2 regions of the Alteromonas sp. ABH4_452 genome follow, and region 2 is predicted to be linked to the other one. Evidence: predicted binding sites of a transcription regulator. Region 2 holds the regulator's gene; the other holds the start of a gene.

Region 1 (16,079 bases), 130 kb from region 2:
ATAAATCTGATAAAGTAACGGCTTTCCCTAGTCCAATATATACACCAACGAAAGAGTAGCCGCCGGAGTCTATCCGGTAAAGGTTACCGGAGACCCTTATGTATCGCTATCTGTTAGCAGCATTACTACTTATTTGCAGCGTTAGTTCATCTGCAAAGAGCCTTGACGATGAAAGCTTGTATCAACTACTTGATGACATTTGGCAGTATGAGCTTTCGGTTTCCCCGCTTTTAGCGTCTCGCCAAGGCGATAGTTCCTTGGCCCATGTGCTACCCGATATTTCACCAGAAGCACTTAAAGCACAAAATGAACAGTGGCGTGTGTTTCAAAAAGCCTTAAGTCAGTACGAAAAAGACTCTATCTCTACTGACGCTTATATTGCTTTGCTAATGCAGCAATACCGTTTAGCCAACTATGTGGATGAATATACCTATCGCGCGCACTTGGTGCCCATCAACTCAGAATACGGCTTTCACGGTGCCATGGCCTCGCTTCCTAACTTATCTACGTTTAAGCGTGTAGAAGACTATCAGGCATACATTAGCCGCTTAAACGCACTTAAGCCTTATTTTAACCAGCAAATTACTTATATGAAGCAGGCGTTAAAAGAAGGCTACACGCAGCCCAAAGTCGTGCTGAAAGGGTTTGAAGACTCAGTTGCGTCGTATATTGTTGAAAATGCAGTGGACAGTGGCTTTTATTCTCCGTTTACCCGCTTTCCAGAGTACTTTACTGCCGAGCAAAAGGCAGCGTTAGCAGAGCAAGGCAAAGCAGCCATAAACAGCAGCGTGTTGCCTGCGTATCAAATATTCTACGACTTCATGGTAGAGGAATACATTCCTAATGCCCGTGAAGATATTGCCGCAAGAAACTGGCCTGATGGTGTGGCCTATTACGCTAATAGAGCCAAGCATTACACCACAACAGATATGACCCCTCAGGAAATCCACGATTTAGGTTTGTCTGAAGTAAAACGTATTCGCGCGCAAATGCAGCAAATTGTGGATGAGCTTGGCTTTGATGGCGACATTAACGACTTTATTGCGTTTTTACGCGAAGACCCTCAGTTTTATGCCACCAGCGCTGAAGATTTGCTGAAAGAGGCGTCGTTTATTGCAAAGAAAATGGACGCGAAACTCCCTTCTCTTTTTGAGTATCTACCAAGAACGCCTTACGGCGTAGCACCCGTGCCAGATGCTATTGCACCTAAATATACAACGGGCCGTTACATCCATCCTAGCCGCGATGATCAGCCAGGATATTACTGGGTAAATACTTACGCCCTTGATAAACGCCCTTTATATGCGCTGCCTGCTTTGACATTACACGAAGCGGTTCCAGGGCATCACCTTCAAATTTCATTAGCAGCAGAGCTTGAAGATTTACCTATGGTACGCCGTAACACCTATATTTCAGCATTTGGTGAAGGCTGGGGACTGTACTCTGAGTTTTTAGGTATTGAAGCAGGTATTTACGAAACGCCGTACGACAACTTCGGTCGCTTAAGCTACGAAATGTGGCGTGCGTGTCGCTTAGTGGTCGATACTGGTATGCATACAATGGGTTGGAGCCGTCAGCAAGCGGTGGACTATATGATGGAAAACACCGCGCTTTCAGAACACAACGTTAATACGGAAATAGACCGCTATATCTCTTGGCCAGCGCAAGCGCTGTCATACAAAATTGGTGAAATCAAAATAAAAGGCCTTCGCGAAAAAGCAGAGATTGCTTTAGGTGAGCGTTTTGACGTGCGCAAATTCCACCGCGCAGTGTTAGAAAATGGCTCAGTTCCACTTTTCATATTGGAACAAAACATCAACACCTTTATAGAAGAACAAAAGGCACAATAAACATGATCGTTGCATTTGGTGTTATTGGATTACTTATCCTGTTTTTAATTTACTTTGTGCTGCGAGCGCAGAACTTACAGAAAGAGCTGGCGCTGTTGCGCCACTCGAATAAGCAGACTAGTAACAAGGTAACGTATGCTTATCGCAATCTTGTTCTTGTTACAGATGCGTTGGAAAAAAACCTTACCGCGCGTATTGAAAGTGCCTATAAAAGCCGTCTTATCGACCAAACTCAATATAATGCGCTGCACCCGCTTATGCGCAACTTTTCAACCATTATTATGGCTTGTTGTGAAAAAGGCATGTCTCTTGAAGAGTCTTTAAATAAAGCATTGCAGAATGAAGAAGTGACGCTTGAGGAAATTCGTGAGGTGGTGAAAGCACTTCCTAGCAACGTGCGTATGGTGTGGTCAAAAAATACCGCTGATGGTTTTATTGCTTTTTGCCAAACCGTTACAGCAACCGTAAGCGGTACTGCAGCAAAATCACAAAAAGAACCTTCATCACAAGAGTAGCCTCTTACTCTTATCCCCATGTTAGGGTCGCCCGCTTTACTGTGTTGTTAGGATTGGCGGCCCTCGTCTATATCACTACTCTTTTAAAAGTTTAATTTTTTTACCTTTCCAAACTAATCAGTAAGTTAGCGCTTAAAACAACAAGCCAAAAACCTTTTGTCTTGAAAAGGGTTATTGCTGCACTATAATACTGTATAAAAATACAGTTTATTTTGAGTGCCATGAACAAATCGTTATCCGTGCTTAACAACCACCCGCATATTTGGCGGGCCAGAGATCAGAAGCAAAGTGAAGCCAAGTTTTCGCTAGGTTTTCCGCGTCTGGATAAAGCGCTTAACGGTGGCGTTGCCTCTACGGGGCTTGTACGTATTGCCTCACTAACCGGCGTGGGTGAGCTTTCGCTCTTTAAACAGGTTATTTGCCAACATCGCACGCATAAACTGGTGGTATTTATTAACCCTCCAGGGCAACTACAGTCGCCGTGGTTAGAAAATCTGGGGCTTAAAGCGCAACAAGTTCTGGTAGTAAAACCAGGTTCTGAACAAGAGTCGTTGTGGGCAGCAGAGCAATGTTTAAAAAGTACGGCTTGCCATTGCGTAGTGCTGTGGAGTAATGCTGTAAATCAAAAAGAAGCACGACGCCTACAGGTAGCAGCAACGCATAATGATGCGCTGTGCTTGCTGTATACTCCACCGCAACAGCAGGCCTCACAGTTAGGTTACCCAAAGGCCGACATGGGGAGCGATTCACAAGCCAACCTGTCGAATGAAAGCGACAGTGCATTACCCATTACTCTGGATATTGCGCTAAAAGGTAAACCCCACGCTTTAGCAGTGAACATACGCAAGCAGCGTCATGGGTGGCCCAAAGATAACATTGTTATTTCCCACCGGTGGACACCCGACAATCAGGCCATTAAATGGGCCATGGCACACAACACGCTTTCCGACAAGGCGCTACACTCTGTGAGCTAATGATGCTGTGGGCTTATATTTACTGCTATCAACTAACTTTAGACAGCCATATCAAAGCGGCTAGAAGTAAGCGTGCACATCGCCAGTTGTCGAAGCACGAAACTAACAACCAGTATTCAGCGTTAGCGTCGAATACTCCCTTTGCAGTATATTGCAGTAAAACCAACAAAATTACGCAGTGTAATGATATTGCGAAAAAAGAAGGCATTGAAATTGGTCATGGACTTGCCCAAGCCGCGGCGCTGTGCCCCTACGTGCATATTCTGCCTTTCAGTGAAGAAGCCGAAAAGCATATACTGACGCAGCTAGCCCATAGGCTGTATCCTCTTGCTTCTGACATCGTACTAGACAGCCACATTCATTCGAATGGCGTAAATGGTCTGGCAGTAAGGCTAGATAACCTAATCCATTACTATGGCGGGCATAAGCCGCTGTGGAAAACCCTAACTCAAGCACTCGCAGAGGCAAATATTCGCTATCATTTTGCTAGTGCATGGACGATTGAGGCTGCAAAGGTATTAGCCCTTCATCAACACAATACCTATATGCATGCGCCAGATGATATAAAAAAAGCGCTAAGTACATGCCCGCTTTCTATTACTGCTTTGTCATCTAAAGTCATTGAGGCCTTGGCAAGGGTAGGTGTTACCCGTGTACAGCAACTGTTGGCCATGCCGGTACAAGAGCTGGGGCGGCGCTTCGACAATAACACCATTATGTATCTTACTGCGCTCAGAGGAGAAACTTTTCCCCGCATTACGCTATTTAGGCCTTTAGAGCATTTTGACAACTTTACTTTATTGCCTTTTGATATTGAAAACACGCAGCACCTAACACCTTTTGTCACACAGCAGTTTGAGCATTTGTCTCACTATTTACGGGCCAGGAACTTATATACATCAAGCATAAGCGTGCATATTCATTTCAGAGAAGCACCTGTATTGGATATTAATATTCGCTCTGCAATGCCTCAGTCTTCGGTGCATAGTTGGCTACCACTATTTAGCCTTAAAACTGAAAGCTTGGAGTTACCTGAGCCTGCCACAGCGGTTGCGCTTACCTGTCAGCAGTTTGAAGAAATAGATTCGCAGAATGGCGACTTTTTTAGCAATAGGTTTAATGACGTTGCACAAAAGCAATTGATTGGCCGCTTAAACGCCAAACTAGGTGATAACAGTACGTTTCAACCTCGCGCTGCCGACAGCCATCAGTTTGAATATATGACGGTGAACGAGCCGAGCGCCGATAATTATGTTTATAGCAGTGACATTACGCCCACCTTTACCTTTGATACACCTAAGCCGCTTATTCAGGCGACCCATATTTGCTTTGGCCCTGTGCGATTACACAGCGAGTGGTGGCATGACAGCCCAACAAAGCGAGATTATTTCATCGCCCAGACTGAGCAATGTGTAAGGCTCTTAGTATTTAAAGACGAAGAAAGCCGTTGGTGGGTGCATGGACTTTTTTGCTAGCCGTATGCGGTTAAAGAAAAGGTAAAAGCGAAACCATGAAATACAGCGAACTCTTTTGCCAAAGTAACTATAGCTTTCTTTGTGGAGCCTCCTCTCCTGCAGAGCTTGTGACCACCGCGTCTTTTCTTGGCTACGACGCGCTTGCCATTACCGATGAATGCTCAGTAGCGGGTGTGGTACGAGCTTTCGATGAAATTAAGCATCAGGGTCTACCTATCAAGCTTATTGTTGGCAGTTACTTTGTATTTGATGACACCTTATCTTTTGTACTGCTGTGCCCGAACAAACCAGCCTACAGCGAACTGTGCCGAATTATAACGAACGCGAGACGTCGCTCTGAAAAAGGAGAGTATCAACTGGCCGAGTGGGACTTACGTACCATTCGTCACTGCAAATTCATTTGGCTACCTAGCGGAAAAGAAGCCCACGACAAACATTGGGCTGAGTGGCTGCAAAAACACCCTAGCATTGATGCCTATATCGGTGCTCAGCGTCTATTAGACGGGCAGGATCATCAGAGGTTTGCGCACTACAACCATTTACAGTCTGCCTACCCCTTTCCGGTTATTGCCTGTACCGGTGTACTTATGCATCACGCTGACAGGCTACCGCTTCAACATGTTTTACATGCTACACAACAGCATACCAGTGTAGATAAAATAGGCCGGGAAGCATTGAGTAACGCAGAACGTAGTCTGCGAACCGTACAAAAAATTAAGAAGCTTTACCCTGAGAAATGGATAGCCAATACCAATGCCCTAGCCCAGGTATTCACGTTTTCTTTAGAAGAGTTGCGCTATCACTATCCTTCGGAACTGGTGCCACAGGGCTATACACCCACATCGTATTTACGGGAGCGCGTAGAAGCCGGTATTAAAGTGCGCTTTCCTGAAGGTATAACCTCTGAAATTCGCCAAATTATAGAAAAAGAACTAACACTTATTGCCGAACAAGAATACGAGTATTTCTTTTTAACCATTTACGACATTGTTCAATTTGCTAAGCAGCAGCGCATTTTGTACCAAGGACGAGGGTCGGCAGCTAACTCTGTAGTGTGCTATTGCCTAGAGATAACGGCTGTAGATCCAAGGCAAATAAGCGTACTGTTCGAGCGTTTCATATCTAAAGAACGTAACGAGCCGCCCGATATTGATGTGGATTTCGAGCATCAGCGCCGTGAAGAGATCATTCAATACATTTATCAAAAGTACGGCAGAGAAAGAACCGCTATCGCGGCTACCGTTATTTGCTACCGCTTTAAATCAGCATTTAAAGATGTGGGTAAAGCGCTTGGCTTTAGCGAGTCACAACTTGATTTTGTAGTTAAACAAATCAATCGTCGAGACAGCGTTATTCCGTGGAAATCTCAGCTAGCGGGGCTTGGGTTAAACCCTGAGGAGCCTAGAGTACAGCAGTTAATTACCCTTACCGAAGCTTTACTAGGCACGCCCCGACATCTGTCGCAGCATGTAGGCGGTTTTGTTATTAGCGCAGGACCGCTTTACGACCTTGTACCCGTTGAGAACGCCGCAATGGAAGACCGTACCATCATTCAATGGGATAAGGATGACATTGAAACCTTGGGCTTGCTAAAAGTAGATGTGCTGGCGCTAGGGATGCTAAGCGCTATTCGTCGTGCATTCTCTCTTATCAATAAACAATACTCTGTTGAAACCAGTATTCCATTTATCACTAAGCTCGGAGATGACAAACAGGTATTCGATATGATCTGTCGTGCCGATACCGTAGGCGTTTTTCAAATAGAATCACGGGCTCAGATGTCTATGCTGCCAAGGTTAAAGCCCCGCCGCTATTACGATTTGGTCGTACAAATAGCCATTGTACGGCCAGGCCCGATTCAGGGCGATATGGTCCACCCTTATTTGATACGTCGCCACGGCAACGAAACCATTAGCTACCCATCTAAAGATGTGAAAAAGGTGCTCTCTCGCACTATGGGTGTGCCTATCTTTCAAGAACAAGTGATTCAACTTGCTATGGTTGCCGCTGGCTTCAGTGGCGGAGAAGCCGATCAGTTGCGACGCGCTATGGCTAGCTGGAAAAAAGACGGCAGAATTTTTGAGTTCAGAGATAAGCTCATTAAGGGTATGACGGATAAAGGTTATGAAAGTACGTTCGCTCATAACTTATTTGAACAAATCAAAGGCTTTGCAGGGTACGGTTTTCCCGAGTCTCACTCAGCGTCTTTTGCGGTATTGGCTTATGTGTCTTGCTGGTTGAAATTTTACTTCCCCGTAGAGTTTTACGTGGCGCTATTAAATAGCTGGCCCATGGGGTTTTATTCTCCTTCTCAGTTAGTTCAAGACGCTAAGCGCCATCATATACGGGTGGAGGCGCCCTGCGTGAACCAGTCAAACACAGAGCACACTTTGATTGTAAAAGGCCAAGAAAAGTACATACAACTTGGTCTTAAGCTTATTAAAGGTTTAAGTGAAGCGTCGTCCCAGATTATTGTGGAAAACCGTACAGCAAAAGGCTACAACAACGTTGAACAGTTACAGCAGCTTTCGCTTAAAAGTAATGAGCTAGAGGCACTTGCCAGCGCCGATGCGCTTCGTACTATTTCAGGGAACCGGTACGAAACTCGCTGGCGAATTATGGATACACAAACGCGTTTACCGCTATTTGATACCGATGATTTTTATGCAGATAAAAGTGCCGCCCCCCTTGGCGTTAAACCTTCTGAAGCAGAAAACTTACTTGAAGATTATGCCTCGACAGGCTTGTCTGTAAATAACCATCCTATTTCATTGCTTAGGCAACAACATGAGCTTAAAGACATAAGCTGGTCAAATTCACTTAAAGACAAAAAAAATAAGTCATTAATTAAAGTACTTGGGGCAGTAACTGGTCGACAGGCCCCAGGTACTGCCGCAGGCGTTACCTTTCTAACTTTAGAAGATGATATAGGCAATATGAATGTTGTGGTATGGCAAGCTACGGCGCGAGCTCAGCAACAAACTTTCTTGAAAGCTAAGCTTCTTCAAGTTAACGGCATTATTGAACGCTCTAAAGAGGGGGTTATTCACATTATAGCGGGTAAGCTTATCGACCGTACACCTTGGCTCGAAAAGCTGACATTAAACTCTAGAGATTTTCACTGAATTTTTTACAGCGGCAAAGTAATAGATTATGGTGTGGATAATAGTGATTGTTTAATTAATAACTTCCTTTTCGTGAAGCAACATTCGAATAACTCTGCTTTACCTGTAGATAATTGTTGTCATTTTTGGAGTATTAAATGATGCGATGGATTGCGCTTTTTATTATTTTCTCATTTAGTCTTAATACTTACGCAGATAAATATATAGTTGGCGCACAAGATTTAGCTTACTTCCCTCACTACGATTTTTCTTCGCCTGTAGATAAAGGCGTAGCCTGGTCAATTCTAGAAACGTTTTCTGAAGCTTCTGGGCACGAATTTATTTATTTGAGTTTGCCTATAAGACGGCTTCAACTCGAGTTGGTTAAAGGTAATGTTGATTTTGTATACCCTGATAACAGAGGCTGGTATAACAGCATCACCACATCAAGCGATAAGCATTTTTCACTTCCCTTAACCAATGCAGTAACAGGAACTATCGTTAAACAGGAAAATGTTGGACAAGGTATTGATGAGATAAAGCATCTAGCCATGCCACTAGGTTTCACACCAGTAAACATACAAAAATTACTTGGGTTACGAATATACAACAGGGCTTAGCCCTTCTATACCAAGAGCGCGTCGACGGGTTAGATTTGGAATACTTTGTTAGTCAAAGATCCGCACCGCTAGCGTATGAGAAAGACGCGTTTACTTTAGATTTAACGCTTCCTCATAACGAAATCCCTTTTTCTTTATCTACTCTTTATCATAAAGACATTATTAGTGAACTGAATGATTTCATATCCTCAAACCCCGAATTAATTGATAGTATAAAAGCGAAATACGGAATAACGCCTTTTAAGCAATTGTCTCATCAGCTTCTTAACGAACAAGGATTGGAAATTGAAGAGGTTTGGAAATAATAAAAACGCGCTATGGAAACCCTTGTAAAAACTTCAATAATGTCAGTAATGTAGACTTTATAAAACTTAATCCCTTCTTATTCTAGAGCCCTATCCGACTGAAATAACAACCTTTTTTTGGTTGGATAATTTTTTGCTTGTTGATTACCAGATCAAGGAGCAATTATGAAACACTTATCACTACTTTTATTTTCTTTTTTAATCATTTTTAGCGCTAATAGCGCGCAGGCAAGGCAAACTGTCAGTGTCGACTATATGCACGGATTTGATGATATCGACGGTATGCGCTTCGCATACAGACCACTTGAACAAACATTAGCGACAGATTGGTTTGGCGACATTAAGCTTTACTGGGAAGTGAGCGCCGTTGTTTGGGAATATGGCGAGAACGATACACATAGTACTAGTTATGGCGCATCACTGACGCCTGTTTTTATGAAACAGGTAACCACACTATATGACAAGTATCCTGTATATATAGAAGCAGGTATTGGCGCAAGCTACATTGGCGATCAAAAAGTGGCTGGTAAAGATATTGGGTCTAACTACCAGTTTGAAGACAGATTAGGTGTGTTTGTAGAGATCGATAAGAAGCAACATGTTGCGCTGCGTTACATGCACTTTTCAAACGGTGGCTTTAACAACGATAACCCAGGATTAGACTTCCTAAACCTATCCTACGCCTACCACTTTTAAAGAAATGGGGTCAGTGTCGTGGCTCTGACCCCACTATTTTCTTTCGTCTAAACGCAAAAACCCGCCGTTAGGCGGGTTTTTCTTAATGGAACCTGGCAGTGTCCTACTCTCACATGGGGAAACCCCACACTACCATTGGCGCTAATACGTTTCACTTCTGAGTTCGAAATGGTTTCAGGTGGTACCGTATCGCTATGGCTGCCAGGAAAAACTGGTTTGCAGTAGCGTTTACTGCGTAAAGCTGATATTTATCAACTTCACTGAATTCTGCTAGCTTACATACATGGATGCTATAGCTTCTATATAAAGCAAAAAACCCGCCGTTAGGCGGGTTTTTTTAATGGGACCTGGCAGTGTCCTACTCTCACATGGGGAAACCCCACACTACCATCGGCGCTAATACGTTTCACTTCTGAGTTCGGAATGGATTCAGGTGGTACCGTATCGCTATGGCTGCCAGGAAAAAACTGGTAACAATTTGGGAAAGTTTGATATTAATTCAATCAGTGAGTAACTACTTTTCACTCTACTTGCTGCTCTTTATCAGAGCTTAGCTTGTCTACAACACTTCCAAAAGCCTAAAGCTTCTTGGGCGTTGTATGGTTAAGCCTCTCGGGCAATTAGTACAGGTTAGCTTAACGCCTTACAACGCTTCCACACCCTGCCTATCAACGTCATCGTCTATAACAACCCTTCCAGAACTTAAAGTTCAGGGATGACTCATCTTTGGGCCGGCTTCCCGCTTAGATGCTTTCAGCGGTTATCCGTTCCGAACATAGCTACCGGGCAATGCGATTGGCATCACAACCCGAACACCAGCGGTTCGTCCACTCCGGTCCTCTCGTACTAGGAGCAGCTCCCATCAATCATCCAACGCCCACACCAGATAGGGACCGAACTGTCTCACGACGTTCTAAACCCAGCTCGCGTACCACTTTAAATGGCGAACAGCCATACCCTTGGGACCGACTTCAGCCCCAGGATGTGATGAGCCGACATCGAGGTGCCAAACACCGCCGTCGATATGAACTCTTGGGCGGTATCAGCCTGTTATCCCCGGAGTACCTTTTATCCGTTGAGCGATGGCCCTTCCATACAGAACCACCGGATCACTATGACCTACTTTCGTACCTGCTCGACGTGTCTGTCTCGCAGTTAAGCTAGCTTATGCCATTGCACTAACCTCACGATGTCCGACCGTGATTAGCTAACCTTCGTGCTCCTCCGTTACTATTTGGGAGGAGACCGCCCCAGTCAAACTACCCACCAGACACTGTCCACAATCCCGATAAGGGACCAATGTTAGAACATCAAACATACAAGGGTGGTATTTCAAGGACGGCTCCACACAATCTAGCGACTGTGCTTCAAAGCCTCCCACCTATCCTACACATGTAGGTTCAATGTTCAGTGCCAAGCTGTAGTAAAGGTTCACGGGGTCTTTCCGTCTAGGTGCGGGTACACAGCATCTTCACTGCGATTTCAATTTCACTGAGTCTCGGGTGGAGACAGCGTGGCCATGGTTACACCATTCGTGCAGGTCGGAACTTACCCGACAAGGAATTTCGCTACCTTAGGACCGTTATAGTTACGGCCGCCGTTTACCGGGGCTTCGATCAAGAGCTTCGTCCGAAAACTAACCCCATCAATTAACCTTCCGGCACCGGGCAGGTGTCACACCCTATACGTCCTCTTACGAGTTTGCAGAGTGCTGTGTTTTTAATAAACAGTCCCAGCCACCTGGTCACTGCGGCCTCCATTTGCTTACCACGTAAAGTGTTCACAAACAGAGGCGTACCTTCTCCCGAAGTTACGGTACAATTTTGCCGAGTTCCTTCACCCGAGTTCTCTCAAGCGCCTTAGTATTCTCTACCTGACCACCTGTGTCGGTTTGGGGTACGGTTCATATAATCATAAGTTTAGAAGCTTTTCCTGGAAGCAGGGCATCAACAACTTCACTCCCTTGGGAGCTCGTCTCGTGTCTCGGCCTTGAAAACCCGGATTTACCTAAGTTTTCAGCCTACGCACTTTCACTTGGACAACCAACGCCAAGCTTGCCTAGCCTTCTCCGTCCCTCCATCACTGATTATATAAGTACGGAAATATTAATCCGTTTCCCATCGACTACGCATTTCTGCCTCGCCTTAGGGGCCGACTTACCCTGCCCTGATTAGCATGGGACAGGAAACCTTGGTCTTCCGGCGTGGGAGTTTTTCACTCCCATTATCGTTACTCATGTCAGCATTCGCACTTGTGATATGTCCAGCAAGCTTTACAACTCACCTTCATCCACTTACACAACGCTCCCCTACCCAGCATGTAAACATGCTGCCGCAGCTTCGGTATATTGCTTAGCCCCGTTACATCTTCCGCGCAGGCCGACTCGACTAGTGAGCTATTACGCTTTCTTTAAAGGGTGGCTGCTTCTAAGCCAACCTCCTAGCTGTCTATGCCTTCCCACATCGTTTCCCACTTAGCAATATTTTGGGACCTTAGCTGGCGGTCTGGGTTGTTTCCCTCTCCACGACGGACGTTAGCACCCGCCGTGTGTCTCCCGGATAGTTCTCATTGGTATTCGGAGTTTGCAAAGGGTTGGTAAGTCGGGATGACCCCCTAGCCTTAACAGTGCTCTACCCCCAATGGAATTCGTCCGAGGCTCTACCTAAATAGATTTCGGGGAGAACCAGCTATCTCCCGGTTTGATTGGCCTTTCACCCCCAGCCACAAGTCATCCCCTGACTTTTCAACGTCAGTGGGTTCGGTCCTCCAGTTGATGTTACTCAACCTTCAACCTGCTCATGGCTAGATCACCGGGTTTCGGGTCTATACCTAGCAACTAAACGCGCAGTTAACACTCGCTTTCGCTACGGCTCCGCTATTCGCTTAACCTTGCTACTAAATATAAGTCGCTGACCCATTATACAAAAGGTACGCAGTCACCCCGAAGGGCTCCCACTGCTTGTACGTATACGGTTTCAGGTTCTATTTCACTCCCCTCACAGGGGTTCTTTTCGCCTTTCCCTCACGGTACTGGTTCACTATCGGTCAGTTAGGAGTATTTAGCCTTGGAGGATGGTCCCCCCATATTCAGTCAAGATAACACGTGTCCCGACCTACTCGATTTCACTGTAAAGATTGCGTCGTGTACAGGGCTATCACCTTGTATCGCTCCTCTTCCCAAAGGATTCCACTACATTCAATACAGCTTAAGGGCTGCTCCCCGTTCGCTCGCCGCTACTAGGGGAATCTCAATTGATTTCTTTTCCTAAGGGTACTTAGATGTTTCAGTTCCCCTCGTTCGCTTCGTTAACCTATGTATTCAGTTAACGATACCTGTAAACAGGTGGGTTTCCCCATTCGGACATCTGTGGCTCAAATGCATTTTGTCGGCTCACCACAGCTTTTCGCAGACTTACACGTCCTTCATCGCCTCTAACTGCCAAGGCATCCACCGTATACGCTTCGTCACTTAACCATACAACCCCAAACAGCCTTTTGACTTCTGTCTAAGTTATGTTGCATGCATGACAAGCTAATCGGAAGAATTGCCTTGCTATCAATAAATTGATAACAAGAAATTCAGTCAAGTAGAGTAAAAAGTTCATCTTTCGATTTCTCAGTTACTCAATTTTGATTGATTACTATTAATATCAGCTTTCCAAATTGTTAAAGAACATTAGTGTTTCTAAAAACACTAATTAATGATGCGATCATTAATTAGCATTCTATGTCAAAACAACTACCACTTTAGCGAGCAAGTAAATTGTCAGGAAGGTCCCCTTCCGGTTAAGCAATTTACCGCGACACTCGCGAAGCGAGTCTATAAATAAACAAAACAATCTGTGTAGGCACTGCATCAAGTGCGTCTTTCGACGTAATGGTAAGGAGGTGATCCAACCCCAGGTTCCCCTAGGGTTACCTTGTTACGACTTCACCCCAGTCATGAAACACAAAGTGGTAATCGTCCTCCCGAAGGTTAGACTAACTACTTCTTTTGCATCCCACTCCCATGGTGTGACGGGCGGTGTGTACAAGGCCCGGGAACGTATTCACCGCAGTATTCTGACCTGCGATTACTAGCGATTCCGACTTCATGGAGTCGAGTTGCAGACTCCAATCCGGACTACGACATTCTTTAAGGGGTCCGCTCCACATCACTGTCTCGCTTCCCTCTGTAAATGCCATTGTAGCACGTGTGTAGCCCTACACGTAAGGGCCATGATGACTTGACGTCGTCCCCACCTTCCTCCGGTTTGTCACCGGCAGTCTCCTTAGAGTGCCCAACTTAATGCTGGCAACTAAGGACAAGGGTTGCGCTCGTTGCGGGACTTAACCCAACATCTCACGACACGAGCTGACGACAGCCATGCAGCACCTGTGTCAGAGTTCCCGAAGGCACCAATCTATCTCTAGAAAGTTCTCTGCATGTCAAGTGTAGGTAAGGTTCTTCGCGTTGCATCGAATTAAACCACATGCTCCACCGCTTGTGCGGGCCCCCGTCAATTCATTTGAGTTTTAACCTTGCGGCCGTACTCCCCAGGCGGTCTACTTAGCGCGTTAGCTTCGCTACTCACGACTTAAAGTCACAAACAGCTAGTAGACAGCGTTTACGGTGTGGACTACCAGGGTATCTAATCCTGTTCGCTACCCACACTTTCGCACATGAGCGTCAGTCTTTGGCCAGGGAGTCGCCTTCGCCACTGATGTTCCTCCAGATATCTACGCATTTCACCGCTACACCTGGAATTCCACTCCCCTCTCCAAGACTCTAGTCTGCCAGTTCTAAATGACCATCCCAGGTTGAGCCCGGGGCTTTCACATCTAGCTTAACAAACCGCCTGCGTGCGCTTTACGCCCAGTAATTCCGATTAACGCTCGCACCCTCCGTATTACCGCGGCTGCTGGCACGGAGTTAGCCGGTGCTTCTTCTGTTGTTAACGTCACGGCTAGCAGGTATTAACTACTAACTTTTCCTCACAACTGAAAGTGCTTTACAACCCGAAGGCCTTCTTCACACACGCGGCATGGCTGCATCAGGGTTTCCCCCATTGTGCAATATTCCCCACTGCTGCCTCCCGTAGGAGTCTGGGCCGTGTCTCAGTCCCAGTGTGGCTGATCTTCCTCTCAGAACAGCTAGAGATCGTCGCCTTGGTAAGCCTTTACCTTACCAACTAGCTAATCTCACTTGGGCCTCTCTTTGCGCCGGAGCCGAAGCCCCGTTTGGTCCGTAGACATTATGCGGTATTAGCAGTCGTTTCCAACTGTTATCCCCCTCGCAAAGGCAAGTTCCCAAGCATTACTCACCCGTCCGCCACTCGTCAGCGAAGTGCAAGCACTTCCTGTTACCGTTCGACTTGCATGTGTTAGGCCTGCCGCCAGCGTTCAATCTGAGCCATGATCAAACTCTTCAATTAAATATATCGAAATATGAATCGTCGTTGTGACACTCTTAACGAGTGCCCACACAGATTGTCTTGTCTAAATTGTTAAAGAACGTTGCGACTTCGTCGCAATTCACTAGAAGCCGTTGCTTCTTAGTGACTCACCCTGTTCGAGTGAGGTGCGCATTATACGCTGGAAGTTTTTGTTGTCAACACTTTTTGAAAATTTATTTTCTGAAGCGTTTCTTCTAAACTCCCGTCTTTACTGGCCTATATAGGTAGTAGAGACTTACTTCAGGAGGGTTGCTGTTTTGCTTTTCCCCCGAAGCGGATGCGCATTTTAGGGAAATGAGCGCTCACGTCAACACTTATTTTAAAAAAAGTGTCATATTAGCTTTGAACGCTCAAATTACCCGCAACATGAACTTTATTTGAACAATTTAAAGCTCTCAAGCTAAAGGACTGGTATCTATCTAACTATAAGAATGTATTTATCGAACTGTGGTATATGCCCGTTCGGATACTGATATTAGCTTTAAGTTAGAAAAAAATAACTTCATGCGTATGCCATAATCCTTTTTAATCAGTCATATGATTCATAATGATTAACAGCGGCAGTGTCATTACTCCCCACACTTAGATAAACTACGGACAATAACCTGCCGATACTTGCTTTCAATTTTGTCAGTATATAAGCATCTGTTAGCGGGACTTGGAAACGTAATACCAAATATTGCTTAACTACATTATATAGAGGTCTATCACGCATTATGAAAACGAGCGTCATTTTTACAACTTATAATTCACCCGCGTGGTTAGAGAAAGTACTATGGGGGTTCTTCGAACAAACCGCAGATGATTTCGAAATTGTTATTGCGGATGACGGCTCTCGTGAAGACACTAAAGCACTTATCCAACGTCTTAAGCAAGAAACAGATATACCTATCAAACACGTTTGGCAAGAAGACGATGGTTTCCAAAAGTGCCGTATTCTGAATAAAGCCATTGTAGCCTCTGAGGGCGAATACTTAATTTTCACAGATGGCGACTGCATTCCTCGAAACGACTTTGTAGAGCAACATCTAAGACTATCAGAGAAAAATACCTATCTTTCTGGTGGGTATTTCAAATTACCCATGAGTGTAAGTAAAGCAATCAC
Region 2 (16,079 bases):
AGGTGCCTATCGCGCTAATAGGAATTGTTGGTGAATTTGAAGAAACATTCAAAGCGCGATATGGAACTACACTTTCTAAAGTGAGCCGTGAGCATGCCTTTTGCAGTCGTGTTGTAGAAGAGCGCAAACAAGTTGTTGTTAACAATGCCCACGAGGACCCCAAGTTTAAAGATAATCCATTAGTCACGGGCGAGCCGCACATCTGCTTTTATGCAGGAACTCCCATTGAAATTAATGATGAGATTATTGGTGCTGTCTGTCTTATCGATACTGTTCCTCGAGAAATTGATGCCAAATATCTTGAAGTGCTGAATAGAATTGGTGCGCTTGTTAGCCAGCATATTTCTCTTTCTAAAGAGCATGAAGCACTCAAGCGTGAGCATGGGCTAATAGAAAAGTCCCCTATTGTTCTGGCTACGTGGCGAAATACTACGTCGCTCAAACTGGTTCATATCTCAAATAATAGTGAGCGCGTTTTGGGCATATCGTCCCAAGATTTACTGAGCGGTGCAGTTGAGCTTGGCGATGTTTTAACACAAGACGCTGAGGGCGACTTTACGTTTGCCATGCAGGCGCATATGGAGGGCGTGGAAACGCATACCTGTCGTCTTCAAATAGCCACGCCCACACGTACCATTTGGGTAAGTATGATCTCTACGGCGAGTTTCCGTGAAGACGGTATGTTGTCTTCAGTTCAGGCGTTCTTATTTGACACCAGCGACCAAAAATATGTGGAAGACAAGCTCAACAAAACAAACCAGCGCATGCGGCTGTTATTGGAAGCCTCTGAATTGGGCACATGGGATTGGAATTTGGCCGCTGACGTAAACCAAGTAAACAAGCGTTGGTGTGATATCGTCGGTCTGGAATATGAGTACTATGACACCAGCTCTCGCTTTTTCAGGCAGTTAATTCACCCCGCGGACTATGTAAAAGTAGAAAAGCAATTAAACGAGCACATCATTGGTAAAAGCAAGGTTTTCAATACCACGTTTCGCATGAAACATACTAACGGCGCGTGGGTTTGGGTTGAAACCTACGGAAAAACCGTAGAATTTAACAATGCGGGTAAGGCTATTCGCGTTGCTGGTATTCATCGCGACATCACGCAGAGAATGGAAAGTGAGCTTCATGAGAAAAAGAAAACCCAGCTACTTCAATTTATAAATAAAACCCGTGCCTCTTATCTCCAGAACAACGATTTAACCATGGCCTGCCAAACGGTATTACCCGAGCTTATTGATATCTCGGATAGTCAGTTCGCTTTCATTGGGCAAATGAAAGGTGAAGGCGATGCATCGAAGCTGTTTATTCATGCTATTTCTGAAATAGTCTGGGACAGCAGCAGCTTTACGCAATACAACGAGTACAAAAAGCGAAACTTGTATTTCAGTAGTTTCGATAACCTTTTCGGTACCACAATTTTAACCGGTGAGGTAACGATTAGTAATGCCTCAGGAAGTCATCCAAACTCAAAAGGGGTGCCCCAAGGGCACCCCCGCATTAGTCGATTTTTAGGGCTACCGATTAAGATCAAAGATAGAGTGGTGGGCATGATTGGTTTAGCCAATAAATTCGAGCCCTACACCTTCGATGATGCTGAGTTTTTGCAACCTCTATTAGATGCATTAGCCGGTCTTTTCTATGCGGTTGAACTGGAAGAATCACGCGCGATAGCTGAAGAGAAGTTGCGTAAGCTGGCCATGACTGACTCGCTAACTGGGCTGTACAATCGACGAGCTTTTGTTGATAAATGCCATCAGCTCTCTGCACAAAGCAATAGAGTGAGCGTAGCGGTAATCGATATAGACCACTTTAAAAAGGTTAACGATACTTATGGACATGATGCAGGAGACCAAGCTCTAATTTCAGTAGCCCACCTCATCGAAGAATATTATGTGGAGCCCGATATTGTTTCACGTCTTGGTGGAGAAGAGTTTGCGATAGTAGCAATTTCAGACAACAAAAGAGACGAAGAAAGGCGATTTAACAAACTTCGAGAGGCTGTTGAAAAAACAGAAGTTAAATACAAGAAAGACACGATATTCGTGACAATAAGTATTGGTGCTGTCTTTGCTGAGGATAGCTTGAATCTTGACTTTAGTGTGTTACTTTCCAAAGCGGATAAACTGCTATATACGGCGAAAAAGAATGGCCGAAATCGAGTTATTCTAGAGTAATAAAAACTTTAGGCTGCGCGAGGTTTCACGTATTTGACAGCCTTAAGCCCCCTAGTTTTTATATACTAGGTGCTAGCCCCATGCAGCTTGCTCCATAGTTTCAAGACTTTGCGCTTGTTATTTGCTTTTAGGTGTATATACTTACAGGAACTGTATGAACAGACAGGTCTTTTATGCGCCCACTCACAGCTCGACAAACTGAAGTTTTAGAACTTATTAAAACAACCATGCAAGAAACGGGAATGCCGCCTACGCGCGCGGAAATAGCTCGTCAACTTGGTTTTCGTTCTGCCAACGCAGCAGAAGAACATTTGAAGGCATTGGCGCGTAAGGGCGTAATTGAAATTTTGCCTGGTACCTCGCGTGGTATTAAGTTAAATATCCCCCTCGAGGATACTGCACCAGAAGAAGAAGGCTTGCCTCTAATAGGGCGCGTGGCGGCTGGTGAGCCAATTTTGGCGCAAGAGCATGTAGAATCCCACTACAAGGTCGACCCTGCTTTGTTTCAGCCTCAGGCAGACTTTTTACTTCGTGTAAACGGCATGAGCATGAAGGACATCGGTATCTTGGATGGCGATCTTCTTGCTGTGCATCGCACGACCGATGTCCACAACGGTCAGGTAGTGGTCGCGCGGGTGGATGAAGACGTTACGGTGAAGCGTTTAGAGAAACGCGGTCGTGAAGTTTTACTTCATGCTGAAAACGAAGAGTTTTCGCCAATTAAGGTAGACCTTGCCAGCGAGCCTTTTGCTATTGAAGGTATTGCCGTAGGTGTTATTAGAAACGCCGACTGGATGTAAGGTTTTAGCATCTTCAATCAAAAGCGGCGTATTAGCCGCTTTTTTTATGCCTTTTAGTACCATATTTTAGTTAATTTTCTTAGGTTAGCGTTTGTTAGTATGTCTCAAAACTACGAAATCTGGCATCACCATTGTGCGAAAGATATGTGCTATTTGGCCCGAGAATGAATTGGCTAATACACATTTATTATTTGAAAGTTTGTTTGAAAAATAGGACGAGCGATGTGTTAATTGTTGATTTTATGACCAAATGAAGCTTCATCCTCATCAACACCCCGTTCAAAATGCGCGTTTGATTTTTTAAGCGCCGCGAGCACGCCCAATACCCTCTCCAACAAAATTGTAACGTAAGCCTGCCACAAGAAATGGTTAAAAATTAGCCTCTTCATTAAATTTTTAATAGAAAAGACTAGACGACACGACATTATTGCGCAATTCTTATACAGAGATTAACAAAATAATAACAATGACTCTAAATTTGTTTTACAAGTTGAGGTGATGGGTCAATCGTTCGCAAACCATTTGGTAGGGCAGCGCGCAGAATAATCAGCGTTTTTGGTCTTGCTATTACGGAGGTGCTGAGTGAAACAACTAACGACCGTTTTTGCAAAGTGGTGTTCAATAATACCATTTTTGCTTTTCTCCCCTTTGCTTCTTGCACAAGAAGTTAGTGAAGAAGCCTCTTCGCTTAATTTGAGACGCGGTGCTACCGACATCAGTGGGCAGGTCTATGATCTGCATATGTTGATGTTCTTCATTTGTGTAGGTATCGCGGTTGTAGTTTTTGGCGTGATGTTCGCCTCAATGTATCTGCATAGAAAGTCTCGTGGCGCCAAGCCCGCTAACTTTCATGAGAACGTGAAGGTTGAAATAGCGTGGACCGTTGTACCTTTTCTTATTCTCATCTTTATGGCTGTGCCTGCGGCAAACACGCTTATTGCGATGGAGGACACGTCTGAGCCTGACATGACTGTGCTAGTAACAGGCTCACAGTGGAAGTGGCACTACAAGTACATGGACAGCGACGTAGAATTTTACTCACTGCTTGCTACTCAGCGTGAGCAAATAGAGAACAAATTTCAAAAAACCGACAATTATCTGCTTGAAGTTGACCGTCCGTTAGTTATTCCAACTGGGAAAAAAGTGCGTTTTCTTATTACCTCTGACGACGTTATCCATTCGTGGTGGGTCCCGGATTTTGCTGTGAAAAAAGATGCAAATCCAGGCTTTATTAACGAGTCTTGGGCCAAGGTCAATGAGCCTGGTATTTATCGCGGACAGTGCGCAGAACTTTGCGGAAAAGACCATGGCTATATGCCTGTTGTGGTTATCGCTAAAGAGCCAGCTGAATTTGATAAATGGATGGGCGAGCAGGAAGAAATTGTTCGTAAAGCGAAAGAAGAAGAACAGCGCCTACTTTCTATGAATATGTCTATGGATGAATTGATGAAAGAAGGCGAGCGCGTTTACAACGCCACGTGTGCAGCGTGCCACATGCCAAATGGTGAGGGTTTACCCGGTGTATTCCCAGCACTTAAAGGCAGCAAGATGGCGTTAGAGGACCAGCAAGGTCACATCGACATTGTGCTTCATGGTAAGGCAGGTACGGCCATGCAGGCGTTTAGCAAAATGCTGAGCCTTAAAGAAATTGCTGCGGTAGTCACTTACGAGCGCAATGCGTGGGGTAATAACACTGGCGATATGGTTCAAGCCAAAGACGTCAATGCTGTGGCAAACGGAAACTAGGAGCAGACAAATGAGCAAAGCAACTGAAGTTATTTCGCCAGATACCTCTGCGACTCATGGTGGTCACGTACAGGGTGATCATACACATAATGACCATGAACACCACGATCATATTCCGAAAGGAATAACGCGCTGGTTGTTTACTACTAACCATAAAGACATAGGCACACTTTACTTGTGGTTTGCCTTCATTATGTTTTTGGTTGGCGGCGCAATGGCCATGGTTATTCGCGCTGAACTGTTTCAGCCCGGCCTACAAATTGTAGAACCAAATTTCTTCAATCAAATGACCACTGTGCACGGGCTTATCATGGTGTTTGGTGCCGTAATGCCAGCCTTTACAGGTCTCGCGAACTGGCTCATCCCCATGATGATTGGTGCCCCAGATATGGCATTGCCGCGCATGAATAACTGGAGCTTCTGGATTTTACCTGGCGCCTTTTTGATTCTGCTTAGCTCGCTCTTTATGGAAGGCGGCGGCCCTGCTTTTGGTTGGACTTTCTACGCACCCCTTTCAACGACTTACAGTGGCGATTCGACAGCATTGTTTGTGTTCTCTGTTCACATCATGGGTATCTCATCCATTATGGGTGCGATTAACGTGATAGTGACTATTTTCAATATGCGTGCGCCAGGCATGACCTGGATGAAAATGCCGTTATTTGTATGGACTTGGCTTATTACAGCGTTCTTGCTGATTGCGGTAATGCCAGTGCTTGCTGGCGCGGTAACCATGGTATTGACAGACAAGTTTTTCGGAACCAGCTTCTTTGATGCTGCAGGTGGTGGCGACCCGGTGATGTTCCAGCACATTTTCTGGTTCTTCGGGCACCCCGAGGTCTACATCATGATCTTGCCCGCTTTCGGCATTATTTCTCAAATTGTCCCTACCTTTTCTAGAAAACAACTGTTTGGCTATGCCTCTATGGTGTACGCCACGGCGTCTATCGCGCTGCTTTCTTTTGTAGTTTGGGCTCACCATATGTTTACCACGGGCATGCCGGTGTACATGGAAATGTTTTTCATGTTTGCCACCATGCTTATCTCAGTGCCCACTGGAGTAAAAGTGTTTAACTGGGTAGCCACCATGTGGCGCGGCTCACTAAGTTTCGAAATGCCAATGATGTTCGCCATTGCCTTTATCGTATTGTTTACCATTGGTGGGTTGTCAGGGCTAATGTTGGCGATCACCCCTGTAGACTTCCAATATCACGACACGTATTTCGTTGTGGCTCATTTCCACTATGTTCTGGTGACAGGCGCGGTCTTTTCCATCATGGCGGCCGTGTATTACTGGCTGCCTAAATGGACAGGCAAAATGTACGACACTACTTTGGCTAAATGGCATTTCTGGTGCTCTTTAGTATCGGTAAATGTGTTGTTCTTCCCTATGCACTTTGTGGGTTTGGCAGGTATGCCACGCCGTATTCCTGACTATGCATTACAGTTCGCTGATTTCAATAAATGGATAAGTTTGGGTGGTTTTGCCTTCGGTTTATCTCAGCTCATCTTTCTTGCCCTGCTTATTAAGGCCTGCAAAAAGCAAGGTGAGCCGGTATCAGCGCAAGTTTGGGACGGCGCAGAAGGATTGGAATGGGAAATTCCATCCCCCGCTCCTTATCACACGTTTGAAACTCCGCCTGTCGTCAAGTAACGATAGGTGGGATTTGTGAATTGACCATTCTTGTAAAGCGCTGAACTGCAGCGGTAAGGGTGGTATTCACACATTGCAGGTGGTGAGGGAGATAAGCGGCTAAAAAAGCGTTTACCAAGCTTCACTTTTGGAGTTACTCGGAGGTTGCGTGATGTCACAGCAAAGTGCAAATAACAAAATGGTTATCAAGCTTGTTGCTATTGTCATAGGCATGTTTGGCTTTGGCTTCGCTTTGGTTCCCTTGTATGACGTATTCTGTGACGTAGCGGGAATTAATGGCAAAACCGAGAACACGGCAGCCGTTTACCAATCAGTTGAGATTGATGAATCGCGAGAAGTGACCGTAGAATTTATTACTCGCACAAATACCGGTATGCCGTGGGAATTTCGCACTGAAACCAAGCGTGTGAAAGTGCACCCCGGCGAGCTAAACACGGTATCGTTTTATGTGAGAAATCCTGCATCAAGTAATATCGTCGCTCAAGCCATTCCCTCTGTATCCCCTGGCACAGCAGCGCTCTATCTTAATAAAACGGAATGCTTCTGCTTCAATCAGCAGCCACTTGATGCGGGGAGTGAGGCGTATATGCCTATGCAGTTCTACGTCGACCCGCAGCTTCCTGAAGATATAACCTTTTTTACCTTGCAGTACACACTCTATGACGTCACAGCGCGAGCCAGTGACCTAACGACAACACCGAATCCCTTTATGGCTTCGACACCATCAACTGGCGAATAAGCAGAAGGGGTAAGGAGAAGAAAATGCAAACCGAAGTACAGAATCACGAATATCAAAAATACTATGTACCAGCGCAAAGCCCATGGCCCATTGTAGGGGCCGTCGCTCTATTTCTTATCGCTGTAGGTGCAGGCAACTATGTGGTGCAGGCGACCAAAGGCGAAACCGGCTATGGCGGTCATATCCTTTTAGCGGGAATAGCCGTATTGCTGATTATGCTGGTGGGCTGGTTTAAAAACCAAATTGATGAGTCTATGGCTGGGCTTTACAGCGACCAGCTAGGCCGCTCGTACCGCCAAGGCATGAGCTGGTTTATCTTTTCAGAGGTGATGTTTTTCGCCGCGTTTTTCGGTGCGCTTTACTACGCACGGTTTATCTCGGTTCCATGGCTTGGTGGCGCATCGAATAACGCTATGACTAATGAAGTCTTATGGCCGACTTTTGAGGCAATCTGGCCGCTGGTATCAACGCCAGGCGGCACTACCACACAAGAAATGAGTGCTGCGGGTTTACCCACAATCAACACGGTTATCTTGCTTATCTCATCAATCACACTGCACTTCGCTCATGTGGGTCTAGAGCAAAACAAACGCAAGCAGTTGACCCTAATGCTAGGCATTACCATTTTACTCGGGTGTGGGTTCCTGTTTTTACAGGTGGAAGAGTACATTCATGCTTATCGCGACTTGGGGCTTACGCTTCAGTCAGGTATTTATGGCAACACCTTCTTTATGCTTACAGGGTTTCACGGTATGCATGTGACCCTCGGTACCATCATTCTTATTGTATTATTTTTTAGAGTGTTGAAGGGGCACTTCACACCAGAAAACCACTTCGCTTTTCAGGCGGGAAGCTGGTATTGGCACTTTGTAGATGTAGTGTGGGTCATGCTCTATCTCTTCGTTTACGTGCTTTAGAAACAACACCCCAAACTCAATAAGGCCTTGGGTTTGGGGTAATTAAACCGGTACCAATAGCAATAAGAATAATAATAACAATGACGGCAGAAGTGAGCACTCGTCGACCAATATATTTACTCATTGGCCCCTTAGATGTGTCGTTTTTTATCATGATGCGCATCGCCATGAACAGATTAACAATCATGTACAGTACCAACGCAACAAGGACTATTTTTATCAACATACTCACCTCAGTTTTTATTCTCATTTTGCAGGGTGCGAGATAATCATGCTTTTTCGCACTCGCCACGTTATTCCTTGGTTACTCACAGGCTTTAGTGTGGCGATTATGTGCGGGTTAGGTTACTGGCAACTTGATCGCATGGTTCAAAAGCAACAACGTTTAGCTAGCATAGCGCAAAAGCAAAGTAATGGAACCTTGAGTTTAGAAGAGGCGCTGAACCACACAGATCCGAGAGATATCACCGTTTCTTTCAGTGGTTCCTTAGATGCAAATCACGTATTGCTTTTAGATAACCAGATTTACAATCAACGGATAGGGTTTGACGTGATAGCGCCGGTATATACCAATGCCGGTTGGCTTTTAGTGAACTTTGGCTGGGTGCCCTCACCAGATTTAACTCGCACCTTGCCAGATATAAGTTTTACGAGCGAAATTCGCGATTTTACCGGTGTCATCAGTGTTCCGGGTAATAACCCTTTAGTTAAAGAAACCAACATGGCCTTGGCGCAAAGCCCTGCGCTTGTTCAGCACATCGAATTTCCCGAATTAAACGACGCCTTAGAGCGAAATTTTTTACCTTTTATTCTCCAGCTTACTACGCCTGACCCAGCGTTTATTCGCGAACATCAGGCCGTTGTAATGTCTCCCGAAAAGCACCTGGGTTATGCCGTTCAGTGGTTTGGTTTAGCCATTGCCGCTGCGGCCATAGGTGGTTTTGCAATTAATAAGAAAGGACGTAGTTATGAGTAATGCTGCTTCGAAAAAAACGTTAATTATCATGGTAGCTGTGTTTGTTTTGCCTGTCGTCATGGCGAAGCTTGCACTTGACAACGATTGGTTTACCAAAGGCGCTACTAATAAAGGTCAGCTGCTTGCGCCAACAATCGACATGAGTGCACTTTTGAAAGATGCAGAGCCTAAGTGGCGTTTACTTTACGTCATGCCGAATGAGTGCGATGCAGTGTGTGAAAACGCACTATTTAGCATTAACCAAGTATGGCTTGCTTTAGGTAAAGAGTCTGATCGCGCCCAAGCCGTGGTCGTTACAAGCGATTCAAGTGATCAAGTAGCGATAGCAGCCTTAGCGGACTACCCCTTTGTAGAAACCTTGCCGGTTACCACGCCAACCGCCCTCGCCTCTAGCAGTGTTTATATCGTCGATACTCAAAATAACGCCATGCTCTTTTACGAAATTAAAGACGATAGAAAAGACGCGGTGATGGAAAGCCGTAACATGCTGGCGGACATGAGAAAGCTATTAAAGCTATCACGCATAGGATAAACGCTATGAAAAAGTTAACCCTATTCAGTATATTTTTAGCTGCTGTTGTTATCATTTTAGGTGCCTATACCCGTTTGACCGATGCCGGATTAGGCTGCCCGGATTGGCCTGGGTGTTACGGAAACTTAACCGTCCCCTTAAGTGAAGAAAAGGTAGCACAGGCAAACGCCGCCTACCCAGAGCGTCCGGTAGAAGCATTTAAGGCGTGGAATGAGATGATTCACCGCTACTTTGCAGGAACCTTAGGGCTATGTGTACTGGCTATTGCCATTATTGCTGTTCGGCAGCGCGACAAAGGCACGCCCGTTAAATTACCACTGTTACTGCTGGGGCTTATTATCTTCCAGGCTGCACTTGGTATGTGGACAGTGACGCTCAACCTGCTTCCCGTTGTTGTTATGGGGCATTTGTTAGGAGGCTTCTCCGTAATATCCTGCCTATTTATTCTCTATCTTCGCTTGCGCAATACCGCAGGCGGTGCACCGAAAACTAAACAAGCGCCCATAGCGTCAGCTATGCATGTTCAGGGCATTGTCGACTTACCTCAAGCTAAAGCCTTTCAGCGAAACCTCAAATTTTTCGCCTTTGTTGGACTCGGCGTACTTGTTACGCAGATTGCTCTGGGAGGGTGGACTTCGGCAAATTATGCGGCCTTAGCTTGTACGGAAATGCCAGTTTGTGAAAGCGGTTGGCAGGAACGAATTGATTTGGCAGGCGCATTCAGTGTGCCTGATGCAGACAACTATGAATTCGGTGCTCACGATTACGGTGAGCGAGTCACTATGCACATAGTGCATAGGTTCGGTGCGGTCATTACGTTTTTATACTTGCTAGCACTTGGTATCAGTGTGTTGGTAAGCCGCCATACCTCAAGTAAACAAAAATATGTGAGCGCGTTTATGTTGGTAGCCTTGTGTACGCAGGTGGCATTAGGGCTTAGCAACATTATCTTTATGCTGCCATTGGCTGTCGCTGTAATGCATAACGCAGTAGCAGCCGTGTTACTTCTTTCCCTACTCAACCTCATTTTTACCGTATTTCTGGCACTAGAAAACGATAACGTCTTTGGTACAGAAAAACGAAGAACAGACTCATTCTCAGGCTCGAAACCACTGCAGGGGGCAGGTGCATTTAGCATACATGAAGCGCCTTTGCAGGGCCCATTTAACGCGTCAACGTCTTCTCATATTCTCCCTAAAGCTCCAGGAGGTTTCCATGGCTAAATCGGTCTCTTTACATGCGCGTACTTCACGCAAGCACAATGTAGTCACGTGGCGAGATTACTATGAAATGACTAAGCCTAATGTCGTCATGTTGTTGCTGTTAACCGCGTTAGTGGGAATGTGCTTAGCTACGCCTACTTGGGTAAACGCAACTGTGCTCATCTGCGGCTTATTGGGTATTGGTATGTTGTCTGCGTCTGCTGCCGTTATTAATCACGTTGTCGACCATAAAATAGACAGCGTCATGGCACGTACGTTTAATCGGCCTGTCGCGAAAGGCAAAGTCAGTATAAACAACGCGCTGTGGTTTGCCGGTATCTTAGGTGTGGTAGGGTTCGTGGTGTTGGCCTTATTTGTGAATATGTTAACCGCGTGGTTAACCCTAGCAAGTTTAGTGGGCTACGCGTTTATCTACACTATGTACTTAAAGCGAGCGACACCGCAAAATATCGTGATTGGCGGTTTGGCGGGTGCCGCGCCACCACTTTTAGGTTGGACTGCGGTTACCGGGGAAATACATGCTCATGCATTACTTTTGGTCCTGATTATCTTTACTTGGACCCCTCCCCATTTTTGGGCTCTCGCCATCCATAGAGAAAAAGACTATGCCAAAGCGAAGGTGCCTATGCTGCCAGTAACCCATGGTGTGTCTTTTACGAAAACTTCAGTATTGTTATATACAGTGTTGCTAGGACTTGTGTGCCTGCTTCCCTACCTTACAGGTATGAGTGACCTCATTTATTTAATTGGCTCAAGTATGCTTAACATTGGATTTTTATATTATGCTTTAAAGCTAAAATTTGATGCAAAGCCTCAAACAGCAATGAAAACTTTTAGGTTCTCTATTATTCATCTCATGGTATTGTTTGTAGTATTACTCTTAGATCACTACATTCCATTGAGTTTATGAACCAACGAACTATTGTCGGCCTTGTTGCATTTTTAGCGTTGTGTGCAGGCATTCTCGGGGCGCTTTATATCGCGCCTCCAAGTGTTGAAAGTCAGCCTGAATACTTTCAAACCTACCCTGAGCCAAGAGCATTATCACCTTTCACACTAACGTCACATGAAGGTGACGTATTCGATAATTCCTCGCTCAAAGGCCAATGGAGCTTAGTATTTGTGGGCTATACATTTTGCCCAGATATTTGCCCCACGACCATGGCCGAGTTAAACGAAATATACCCTGAACTAAAGGGATTAAATACTGTCGAACCAATTCGAGTTGTATTTGTATCCGTTGATCCGAATCGCGATTCAATAGAAAGACTTTCAGAGTATGTGAGCTATTTTAATGAGGAGTTCATCGCCGTTACCGGAGAGCACAAAGCGCTATTCCCGTTCGTACGTAATTTAGGGATGATGTATGCTATTGCTGAAAGTACCGATAACCCCAACTATTTAGTTGATCACAGTGCATCTGTTGTACTTGTCGACCCTGATGCTAGGGTGATAGGAAGATTCAAACCAAAAAGAGAGCCAGGAAAGCTATCGATAAGTGATTCTCAGCAAATATTGGCAGATATGCCGATAATTACCTCGAAGCAGTAGTATGGAAATAGAAATTAGGCAAGGTGTGGCATCTGATGCCGCGCAAACTACGCCGCTCATATTGAACGCGGCGCAGTCATTATTAACGTCTATTTTTGGACATAATAAGAATAAAACAGCCGATGGCTACCTTGCTCATGCTTGGGAACTAGGCGGCGGTCAGTATGGCTTCAACAATCATTGGGTGGCATGCAGTGGTGACGAAGTGCTAGGTGTGGTAACTGCTTGGCATAGCAAACTGGGTGCCGCATTTGATAGAGCAACCCTAGACAGCATTACGTCATACTTTACGCTTGATGAAGCTATGACAGTACTCATGCGTAACCAAACAGTAGCGGTAAACCTTACGCCCCCCACCAATACTGAACTAATGATTGGACACCTTTCCGTTGAAGAAAGCGCCCGACGAACCGGGGTGGGCTCTATGCTGATGGATGCTATGCAGGTGCGAGCAGAAAAACTCAAGAAACGTAAGCTTGTGCTCGATGTTGAAGTATCGAACGTGTCGGCTATCCGTTTTTATCAACACCATGACTTTGTGGAAGAGTCTATTAATAAAGGCTTTATCCGCTTTGCTCGTCCAGTTTAGGTAAACGTTTCCTTATGTAAGCGCGAGTTCACTGACGCGAACTCGCGCGAGCCCCGCATCAGGCTAATTCCAAGTCAAAATTTTTAATTTACTTAGTCAGGATAATTGCCACTTTCATCTGCTACAAAGAAGGGCGTTGAGTACCAATAATAGCGACCAGCTTGAGTATTGGATGGTGCTGTACAGTTCACCCGTGAGCGGCCTACCGGGAGCGTCTTATCTAAGGTGAACGAAAGCACCTTACCTTCAAGGTCTGTCTCGATGGTATCGCCCCCAAAAAAACAATTAACCTGAGTAAGACGCACATCGTCACTGTCTATAGTCAAGCTTATGGGTGAAGACAAGGTTCGTGTCGTCATGCGAGGGTTTTCATGTGAACTGTGCGTTACTGGCATAGCAAGGCTATTAAGCTTGGTCTTGAGCGTTGCCAAATTTGCGTAAGGACCTGCAGCTGGAAACCGTGGAAGGGCTTGCATGTCGCTAGATGGGCCTACAGCCCCAGAGTGCTGTCCAAATCCAACATAACCTTCAGTTTTGAGCTTATTAGTAAGCGCGGTGTTGTACTCGCCAAACGGGTACGCTAGATACTTAAGGCTTATATTTAGCTTGTCTTCTATCTTCTTTTCAGCACTTTCTACGTTTTCCCACACTTTTTCCAGCCATGCGCGCTCCCCCATCGCTTGCTCACCGTTTAGCATATGAAGGTGATCTAGCGTATGGTTGGCAAAAGTAACGCCGTTGTTGTGCATGGCAATTACTTGCTCCCAGGTTAGCTGCTTCGGGCCTACGCCAATTTCATCGGGATTGATAAACACTGTGTATGGAAAGCCAAGGTCAGCCAGAATAGGATGAGCATTGTGTAAGATATTCGCGTAACCATCGTCAAACGTGATAGCCACTGCTTTTTCGGGCAGTGTTTTATTGTGTTGTATTGCTTCAACAACGTCCTGTAGCGAAACAACTGTGTGGTGTTTGTCCAAGTATTCCATGTGCGATCTAAAGGCTTCAGGCGAAATACTGGTACTAGCCGGTGTTGAAGACGACACATGGTGGTAAAGCAAAATGGCCGCGTTAGGCGTGGCACTCGTACTAGAATCTGAAGCGAAGCTAGGCGAGGCCAGCAACATATTGAAGAGCCCCAACAACGTTAAAGAAAAGATCTTCAAACGCGAGCGAATCATCATTCTATTTTGAATTACATTGTTGGTTTTCATATCATCATCCACTGAGTGCCTGAACAAATTCAATAGCATGGTAAACTTCAAAATTACGCAAATTGGGCCAATTTTATATTTGGTCGCGCAGGTACGCTTTTACTTATGCTGTTGCCTAGGTTGATAGTATATAGCGAAATTAACCCCTACTGAGATCATTTATGCCCCGTTCCCCAGTAACTCAGCGCTCTTTTTTTGACGACCATTCCCGTCTGTTGGCGTTAGCGCTTCCCATGATCTTAGCAAATATTACCACGCCCCTATTGGGCTTGGTTGATACCGCAGTTTTGGGGCATATGTCTTTACCTGCAATGCTTGCGGGAGCATCGGTAGGCGCGCTAATTCTAACGCAAATATACTGGGTGTGCGGATTTCTTCGCATGTCTTCAACGGGCTTAAGTGCACAAGCTAAAGGTTCGCCGAATAACACGTTAGAGTCAGCAAAAGTGTTGTGGCAAACGGTGGCTGTTGCCTTGGTATTGGGGGCATCGGTACTTGCTCTTCAATCTCCCATTTTGTCTATAGGCTTAGCTCTAACTCAGCCAAACAGTGACGTCGCCCTTCACCTTCAACACTATTTCTCGACGCGGGTATGGGGTGCGCCAGCGGCTATGCTGAACTTGGCATTGGTTGGATGGCTTGTCGGGCAGCAAAAAACGCGCAGCGTCATGGCTATTCAAATAGTGGGAAATTTATTAAATGCGGCACTCGATGTGGCGTTTGTGCTCGGTCTTGGTTTGTCCGTGGCTGGTGTAGCGCTGGCCAGTGTTATCGCTGAATACACCATGGCTATAATGGCGTTCGCCGTGGCGATTAAGTGCGTTGGCGGTGTAGCCGTAAGTACATCGTGGTTCAACCGTGCTGCTCGGAAAGTACTGATGAAGCTTAACGGTGACATGCTATTACGAAACCTGGCACTGCAAGGCTGCCTAGCGTTCCTCACTATTCAAGGGGCCCGTTACGGTGAAACGTCGGCGGCCGTCAATGCTATACTCATGCAGTTTTTTGTTCTAATTGCATTGGGGCTTGATGGTATTGCGTATGGCGTGGAAGCGCTGGTCGGTGAAGCCAAAGGGGCGTCTGACAGCAGCGAAGTGAAACGACGCACCTACCAAGGGTTAGTCTGGTCGAGTATTTTTGCCCTTATTTATAGCTTGATATTTTTCGCTGGCGGTGAGGCTATTATTACGTTACTTACGGAGCATAGTGACATTGTAGATGCTGCGCTACCTTATCTTGGCCTAATGGTATTACTTCCTTTATTAGCGCATTGGTGTTTTTTGTACGACGGCGTGTTTGTTGGTCTCACTCGAGCCAGCGCCATGAGAAATACCATGATAATAAGTGCTTTAGGTGTATATTTCCCTGTTTGGTATCTCACGCAAGACCAAGGTAATGTTAGCCTGTGGTACGCCCTACTCGCCTTTTTACTTGCTCGAGGCGTGACATTGGCTTGGAGCTTTTATCGGTTAGATAAACGCGGTGAGCTAGCGACACTGCAAAGCTAGTGTTTTATAACGCTTCGCTGACCTTACTTAGTGAAGGCGTGCTGAGCACGCTGCCTCTCTCAGTTTTTCTAGGGCATCATTCAGTATTATTTTTGCTACTGAGTTTTTTGCGCGGCTCTTTTTTGCACAATGATAATAGTGTGTTGCTCGGGGTGCTGATCAAATTCAACGTGGCGAATAAAGCCGCCCGCTTCCATCAATATTTCCAAGTATTTATGTAGCCCTAGCGAGGCGTAGTAGACTTCTGGGCCCATCACTTCATTTGTGTGCTCTCCACTTTCTGTTGTGCCCCCGCAGCTAAAAAGTAACACGCCGTCATCGCCTAAGTGGTTCACTAGCTTCTTAAGCAAAGGCTCTTGCTGCGTTAGAGGAATATGCCAAAAGCTATCCCAAGCGCTTATAAACGAATAGTGCTTGGGCATAGTGAATGTACACACGTCGGCGCAATAG

Evidence for each region. Region 2 encodes LexA, which represses DNA repair genes until DNA is damaged. Its sites were predicted from a motif close to TACTGTATNNNNATACAGTA; they were not measured.
Region 1: ACYX4N_RS01360 (recombinase RecA) is a predicted target of LexA. The motif match lies at 2,554-2,573, and genes of this name have one in related genera.

Annotation. Positions count from the first base shown of each region.
Region 1 is NZ_CM149973.1:314,176-330,254, forward strand. It holds gene ACYX4N_RS01345 (DUF1820 family protein) at 1-59, shown strand, start outside; gene ACYX4N_RS01350 (DUF885 domain-containing protein) at 99-1,850, shown strand; gene ACYX4N_RS01355 (hypothetical protein) at 1,853-2,365, shown strand; gene ACYX4N_RS01360 (recombinase RecA) at 2,587-3,339, shown strand; gene ACYX4N_RS01365 (Y-family DNA polymerase) at 3,285-4,814, shown strand; gene ACYX4N_RS01370 (error-prone DNA polymerase) at 4,850-7,939, shown strand; gene ACYX4N_RS01375 (hypothetical protein) at 8,077-8,538, shown strand; gene ACYX4N_RS01380 (hypothetical protein) at 8,574-8,843, shown strand; gene ACYX4N_RS01385 (acyloxyacyl hydrolase) at 9,009-9,539, shown strand; rRNA gene rrf (5S ribosomal RNA) at 9,630-9,745, opposite strand; rRNA gene rrf (5S ribosomal RNA) at 9,885-10,000, opposite strand; rRNA gene ACYX4N_RS01400 (23S ribosomal RNA) at 10,139-13,014, opposite strand; rRNA gene ACYX4N_RS01405 (16S ribosomal RNA) at 13,421-14,953, opposite strand; gene ACYX4N_RS01410 (glycosyltransferase family 2 protein) at 15,691-16,079, shown strand, end outside.
Region 2 is NZ_CM149973.1:443,297-459,375, forward strand. It holds gene ACYX4N_RS01925 (sensor domain-containing diguanylate cyclase) at 1-2,180, shown strand, start outside; gene lexA (transcriptional repressor LexA) at 2,354-2,980, shown strand; gene coxB (cytochrome c oxidase subunit II) at 3,563-4,726, shown strand; gene ctaD (cytochrome c oxidase subunit I) at 4,737-6,380, shown strand; gene ACYX4N_RS01945 (cytochrome c oxidase assembly protein) at 6,532-7,119, shown strand; gene ACYX4N_RS01950 (cytochrome c oxidase subunit 3) at 7,143-8,036, shown strand; gene ACYX4N_RS01955 (DUF2909 domain-containing protein) at 8,053-8,262, opposite strand; gene ACYX4N_RS01960 (SURF1 family protein) at 8,308-9,012, shown strand; gene ACYX4N_RS01965 (hypothetical protein) at 9,005-9,544, shown strand; gene ACYX4N_RS01970 (COX15/CtaA family protein) at 9,550-10,767, shown strand; gene cyoE (heme o synthase) at 10,760-11,677, shown strand; gene ACYX4N_RS01980 (SCO family protein) at 11,674-12,318, shown strand; gene ACYX4N_RS01985 (GNAT family N-acetyltransferase) at 12,320-12,907, shown strand; gene ACYX4N_RS01990 (polysaccharide deacetylase family protein) at 13,000-14,160, opposite strand; gene ACYX4N_RS01995 (MATE family efflux transporter) at 14,283-15,629, shown strand; gene ACYX4N_RS02000 (class I SAM-dependent DNA methyltransferase) at 15,725-16,079, opposite strand, start outside.